DNA from 3 places in the Kitasatospora sp. NPDC087315 genome. Region 2 is predicted to be linked to each of the others. Evidence: riboswitches for the same ligand, from Rfam matches in the RefSeq annotation. Region 2 holds a riboswitch; each other region holds the start of a gene.
The links. Region 2 has a riboswitch for cyclic di-AMP ahead of ACIO5D_RS02960 (transglycosylase family protein). Riboswitches for the same ligand answer to the same signal wherever they lie in the genome.
Positions count from the first base shown of each region.

Region 1: another riboswitch for cyclic di-AMP. It lies ahead of ACIO5D_RS21885 (M23 family metallopeptidase); the one in region 2 lies ahead of ACIO5D_RS02960 (transglycosylase family protein).
Region 3: another riboswitch for cyclic di-AMP. It lies ahead of ACIO5D_RS07020 (transglycosylase family protein); the one in region 2 lies ahead of ACIO5D_RS02960 (transglycosylase family protein).

Region 1 is NZ_JBIUYD010000015.1:25,194-27,386, forward strand. It holds gene ACIO5D_RS21880 (hypothetical protein) at 1-420, shown strand, start outside; gene ACIO5D_RS21885 (M23 family metallopeptidase) at 485-1,345, opposite strand; cyclic di-AMP (ydaO/yuaA leader) riboswitch at 1,358-1,516, opposite strand; gene ACIO5D_RS21890 (YiaA/YiaB family inner membrane protein) at 1,762-2,052, shown strand; gene ACIO5D_RS21895 (alpha/beta fold hydrolase) at 2,186-2,193, shown strand, end outside.
Region 2 is NZ_JBIUYD010000002.1:14,603-16,795, forward strand. It holds gene ACIO5D_RS02955 (hypothetical protein) at 1-388, opposite strand, end outside; cyclic di-AMP (ydaO/yuaA leader) riboswitch at 772-942, shown strand; gene ACIO5D_RS02960 (transglycosylase family protein) at 929-2,193, shown strand, end outside.
Region 3 is NZ_JBIUYD010000004.1:8,251-10,443, reverse strand. It holds gene ACIO5D_RS07025 (cytochrome P450) at 1-678, shown strand, start outside; cyclic di-AMP (ydaO/yuaA leader) riboswitch at 903-1,074, shown strand; gene ACIO5D_RS07020 (transglycosylase family protein) at 1,080-1,967, shown strand.

The sequences.
Region 1 (2,193 bases), on a different contig from region 2:
CGGGCCTGGCTGGAGGGGTTCCGGGAGCTGGCGGAGGAGGACCGGCTGGCCGCGTTCGCGGCGCTGGAGCCGGCCGGCTGGGTGGACGAGACGGCCGGTGAGGGCTGGGGCCCGGCCCGGGTGCTCACGGTCGGGATGGCCACCGACGGCGCCCGGCGGCTGCTGGAGCAGGGCCTGATGCGGCGCAGCTACCGCAACCTGGCGGAGCTGACCGCGCTCGGCCGGCCGATGCCGGACGAGCTGACCGGGGACTTCGGGGCGTTCGAGGAGGCGGCCGCCGAGGCGGCGCTGGAGCTGGCCGGCCGGTGGACGGTGCCGGGGCTGCCGCGGCTGCTGGTGGCGGAGTTCCCGGACCTGGCGCCGGAGCCGGGGCAGGAGGAGATCGACGCGTACCTGGCCGGGCTGCCCGACGGGGCCTGAGCCCTCCGGGTCCTGGAACGCGGAGGTGCCCCGGCCGCTGCTCGGACCGGGGCACCTCCGGGCGTCAGGGGGTGATGCCGCGCTGCTCGAACCAGGTCTCCGGGTCGACCGGGGCCCCGCCGCCGGGGCGGACCTCCAGGTGCAGGTGCGGGCCGGTGACGTTGCCGGTGGCGCCGACCTTGCCGATCTGCTGGCCGGGGACGACCTTGCCGGTGCCCTTGATGATCGAGGAGAGGTGGCAGTACCAGATCTCGGTGCCGTCGGGCAGCGTCTCGACGATCCGGTAGCCGTACGAGCCGGACCAGCCGGCCGAGGTGATGGTGCCCTGGCCGACGGCGTAGACCGGGGTACCGGTGGAGGCCGCGAAGTCCAGGCCGGTGTGCAGGTGGGCCCAGTAGGAGGCGCTCTGGCCGTAGTGGGCGGAGAGGTTGTAGTCGCGCACCGGCAGGTTGATGGCGGCGAGCTTGGCCCTCTCGGCCTCCTCGGCGGCCCGCTTGGCCTCCGCCTGCTGGGCGGCGCGCTTGGCCTCGGCCTCCTGGGCGGCCTGGACGCGGGCGTTCTCCTCGGCGGCGGTGCGCTGGCTGTCGGCCTGCTGCTGGATGCGGGCGGCGAGCGCGAGGCCGGGGTCGGCGGAGAGGGCGACCGGGGTCTCGTCCGGGGCCTCGATGGCCGGCGCGGCGGCCGGGGTGGCGGAGGCGAAGCCGGTGGCGCCGAGGGTGGCGGCCACGGCGGTGACGCCGAGCAGTGGAGCGGTGCCGCGGGCCTGGCGCGGCATCCGGTGCCGGTTGGCGTCGGCGGGCTGCGGGCCGGTCTCGTCCGCGGGGCCGCCGTAGCCGCCCTCGTGGGCGGCGGGCCGCGGGTGGTCGAGCAGCTGGGTGCCGGCGGCGGAGCCGGGCAGGTGTGCCGGAGAGTACGTCGACGCCACGGAGGCGCGCTCCTTTCCTTCCTTCGCGCCTACCGGGTTAGCTGACGGGTTCGGAGCAGGAAGGTCTCCTACGGCTGGGCCTGGGCCCGGCCGATTCACCCCAAGGAACGTGGTTCCCCGGCTCCCTGACCTGCCCGGGGGCGGGTCGTCGGGATTAGGCGACGGCGCACGGTGCCGTCTGGGTACGGCGTTGACAACCGCGCTGCGTTATCAAACGTTAATCCTAGGCGCCCCTGATTCCAAGCCATCCGTTCGGGACAACCGGATACAGCACGGGCACCACGCGACCCGATGGGCGTTTTGGGACGATTGACGACAACTGACACTACCGAACGTGATTGGACGTCAACGAACGACCCCCCATTTGAGTAGTTCTACTCATGTGCGTCCACTCGGGGCGCCGCCATCCTGACGCCATGAACGCACCGATGCAGTCCCGCACCACGGCCGCGTACCACGTCCAGGCCGTGCTCTCCTTCGCCCTGTCCGCCGCCGCCCTCGCGATCGGGATCGCCTACCTCCCGGTCGGGGGGTGGACCAGGGCCTTCCTCGGACTCGGCCTGCTCTACACCGTCACCTCCTCGTTCACCCTGGCCAAGGTGGTCCGGGACAAGCAGGAGACCAGCGAGATCGTCACCCGGGTGGACCAGGCCCGGCTGGAGAAGCTGCTCAGCGAGCACGACCCGTTCAAGGTGGAAGGGATCTGAGCGGGCACCACGGAACGGGCACCTCCGAAGCCGTCGCGCATCGATAGCTTGACGGCTAAGGCTATTAGCCTTAGCTTTATGGCTATCGGCAGCACCGCCGATGACACGCCCCGGCGGCCCGAGGAGACCCACGATGTCCGG
Region 2 (2,193 bases):
CGCCGGTCGGCTCGACCAGCAGCGAGCCCACGGTGGCATCGGTGTCGAGGAGCACCCGGTCGGCGATCCGGACGGCGCTCCGCGGGCCGGGTACCGCACCGCCCCAGCCGGCCGGGTCGGACCAGCGGCGGCCGGCCAGGTCGACGGTCGGTGCGGCGGCGGGCCCGGCCCCGGAGGTGCCGACGGGCGGCGGCCCGGCGGGCCGGTGGTCCATGCCCGCGCCCTCGGCGGGGGCCGCGGCGGCGTCGGTGGGGCCGTCCGGGGCCACGGGCATACCGGGCATGCCGGTGGCCGCGACGGGCTGCGTCCGCCCGGTCAGCGAGCGCCGCAGGATCTCCTCGCCGCCGACCGCGGCGAACACCGTGCCGACCGCCGGCCAGCGCAGCATCGTCCGGCGGCGTACGGGAGTTCGGGGCCGTTCGGGCGATATGTCCACTCTGCGGCGTTTTGCCCGGCGGTGCACCCCCCGAGGCCTGACGGTCGGGCGCCCGGCACGCGGGTCCTCGTCCTTGGCCATCACCGCGCAGCCCTCCCGCCGGACGGCCGCGTCGGTACTGACGTCCTGAAGCACAGGCAGTTGGGTCCGGCCGCAGGGGCGTTGCCGAAAATCGGTCATTTCTGATCATGGTGGACAGCCAATCAACCCCTCACCCGTAAACCGTGACGGGCATCACACATGTTTGCGGTTTGAACGGGAGTCTGCTTAACGTGCTCCCCGTTCGTGGCTACACGAACCCAGCCCATCCGCAACGCCGAGTCCTGCCGTCGGTTGTGCTGGCAGCGCAGAAACGCACCACGGCAGGAGCGGGGGACCCACAGGTAAGTCGCCCCGGACCGGTTCCCGAAACCGGTTCAGGGCTAGGGGTGAAGCCGCGCCACGGCGCGGCCGGGCAACTCCAGCCCGAATCCGACAGCTCACCTCGCAGGCGTGGGAGAGGATCGCGTCTTCATGCTGCCCGTCAACGGCACCAGTCTGCCCCGTCGCGCCCGCCGCCTGATCGCCGCCGTCGGCGTCGCGGGTGTCGGCCTGACCGTCCCGTGCCTCACCACCGGCACCGCCTCCGCCGCCCCGGTCGCCACCTGGGACAAGGTCGCCCAGTGCGAGAGCGGTGGCAACTGGGCCATCAACACCGGCAACGGCTTCTACGGCGGCCTGCAGTTCACCTCCAGCACCTGGGCCGCCTTCGGCGGTACCGCGTACGCCTCGCAGGCCCACCTGGCCACCAAGGACCAGCAGATCGCGGTCGCCGAGAAGGTCCTCGCCTCGCAGGGCCCCGGCGCCTGGCCCGTCTGCTCCGTCAAGGCCGGCCTGACCAAGGGCGGCACCCCGGCCGCCGTCGACACCTCGGCCGCCGCGAAGCCGGCCGCCACCAAGCCGGCCGCCCCGGCCGCCACCCCCGCGCCGAAGCCCGCCCCGCAGGCCCCCGCGCAGACCCCGGCCCCGGCGAAGAGCCAGGCCCCCGCCGACTCCGCCCAGGCCAAGGGCGGCAGCCAGGCCCAGCCGACCGACTACACCGTCATCGCGGGCGACTGGCTCTCCTCCATCGCCGACAAGAACAACGTCCAGGGCGGCTGGGAGCGGCTGTACGAGCTGAACCGCGGCACCCTGACCCAGGGTCCGCACGTCATCTACCCGGGCCAGCAGCTCGCCCTGGGCAAGGGCGGCCAGGCCCAGCAGTCCGGCCAGGGCGCCACCGGCGCCTCCACCGGCAAGCCGGCCGCGCAGACCCAGGCACAGACCCCGGCCGCACAGACCCCGGCCGCGCAGACCCCGGCCGCGCAGGCCCCCGCCGCCAAGCCCGCCGCCAAGCCGGTCGCCAAGCCCGCCGCCCCGGCGCAGACCCAGGCCCCGGCGCAGACCGCCACCGGCAGCATGGCCGCCGCCGTCTCCTTCGCCCAGTCGAAGGTCGGTCAGGCCTACATCTACGGCGGCACCGGCAACGGCGGCTGGGACTGCTCCGGTCTGACCCAGGCCGCGCTGCGCGCCGCGGGCGTCTCCGTCCCGCGCGTCGCCGCCGACCAGGCCGCCGCCAGCACCCACGTCTCGCTGGACAGCCTGCTCCCGGGCGACCTGCTGTTCTGGTCCAACAACGGCAAGGACTCCGGCGTCTACCACGTCGCGATCTACATCGGCGGCGGGAAGTACGTCGAGGCCGCCAACCCGAGCTCGGGCGTGCGGACCCAGACCGTCGC
Region 3 (2,193 bases), on a different contig from region 2:
GCGTATCTGCTGGAGCTGATCCACCGCAAGCGGGCCGACCTCGGCGACGACCTGATCTCCGGTCTGATCCGGGCCAGTGACCACGGCGAGCACCTGACCGAGAACGAGGCCGCGGCGATGGCCTTCATCCTGCTCTTCGCCGGCTTCGAGACGACCGTCAACCTGATCGGCAACGGCACCTACGCGCTGCTGCGCAACCCCGGCCAGCGGGCCCTGCTGCAGGACTCGATCGTCCGCGGCGAGACCGCGCTGCTGGAGACCGGCATCGAGGAACTCCTGCGCTACGACGGCCCGGTGGAGCTGGCCACCTGGCGGTTCGCCACCACCCCGCTGGCCATCGGCGGGGTGGACATCCCGGTCGGTGACCCGGTGCTGGTGGTGCTCGCGGCGGCGGACCGGGACCCGGCGCGGTTCTCCGACGAGAACACCCTCGACCTGGCCCGGACGGACAACCCGCACCTCGGCTTCGGGCACGGCATCCACTACTGCATCGGCGCCCCGCTGGCCCGGTTGGAGGGCCGGGCCGCACTGGCCACGCTGCTCTCCCGGCTGCCCGATCTGCGGCTAGCCGAAAGCCCGGAGAATCTGCGGTGGCGCGGTGGTCTGATCATGCGTGGACTTCGTGAACTGCCGGTCGAATTCACCCCGGAGAGGCCGTCGTCCGAGACCGTCGACTGAGGTTTCCGGCGCGTCAGTCGGGTGCCGTCGACCCGCTCCACGTGGCCTGAATCACCATTAAACCGGACATAGCACCTCGGTTGGTAGGCGTATGACCACGGGCCGTAATTTCTGTGTGATGTGGGCGATATGAGCTTGTGATTGATGTGATGATCTGTCTAACCTCCCTGGAGTCCGCTGCTGCGGACCTCGTGCGCGGGACGCCGAATCCTGCCCGCCGCGTCACGGGAAATCGACCAGAACCCTTGGGCAGGGGCGGGGGAACCAGGTTTGTTGCCGTCCCCCACGGCTTGGGGTGAAGCCGCCCGCGCGGGCCGAGACGTTCCGCGTGACGCGGCCGGGCCACCTCCCGGTCCGAACCCGACAGCTCACCTCGCAGGCGTGCGGAGAGGGACATCTTCATGCTGTTCGTTGGAACTGGCCGTCACCGTCGTCGTACCCAGGCCGAGAAGGCCATCGCCGTCGCCGGTGTGGCCGGCGTCGGACTCGCGATGCCGCTCCTCACCGCCTCCGGTGCCTCGGCCGCGCCCGCCTCCACCTGGGACGCGGTCGCCCAGTGCGAGAGCGGCGGCAACTGGAGCATCAACACGGGCAACGGCTTCTACGGCGGCCTGCAGTTCACCTCCAGCACCTGGAAGGCGTACGGCGGCAACGCGTACGCCGCGCAGGCCAACCAGGCCAGCAAGGCCCAGCAGATCTCGGTCGCGGAGAAGGTCCTCGCCTCGCAGGGGCCGGGCGCCTGGCCGGTCTGCTCCCAGAAGGCCGGCCTGACCAAGGGCGGCGCCCCGGCCGCGGTCGACACCTCCGTCGCCAAGCCCGCCGCGCCGAAGCCGGCCCAGCCGAAGCCGGTTCAGCAGCAGGCCCAGAAGCCCGCGCAGAAGCCCGTCCAGCAGCAGGCCCCGCAGCCGGCCGCGAAGCCCGCCCAGCCCGCGCAGCAGAACACCCAGGCCCCGGGCTTCTCCGGCAAGGCCGGCTGGGACGCCGACGCGAAGGTGTACTGGTACCAGAACAACGGTGCCTGGTACTGGACCAGCCACCAGAGCGTCTACCAGCAGTACGCCGGCCAGGCCGCGAGCCAGGACTTCCGCCCGGCGGCCGCCCAGAGCGCCCCGGCCGCCGCGCCGAAGAGCGGTCACGGCTACACCGTCCAGTCCGGCGACACGCTGTCCACCATCGCCGCCGCCCAGGGCGTCTCCGGCGGCTGGCAGGCGCTGTACGACGGCAACCGCGGCACCGTCGGCGGCAACCCGAACCTGATCGTCCCCGGCCAGGTGCTCACCCTCGGCTGAGTCCCGCACCGGGCGACAGCGGGCGAAGGGGGCCGGATTCGGCCCCCTTCGCCCGCTTCCGGCCCCGTCCATGGGGCAACCAGGTGAACTACCGGTGGGTAGGCAGGCCACACGCTGAGACGGGACCGAGGTCAGCGTGGCCCTGAGAGCCCGTGCGGTTAGGCTCTGGTCGTAACGACTCCGCAATCGTCCCGCCGACATCATCACCGTCAGCCGGACCCCTGCT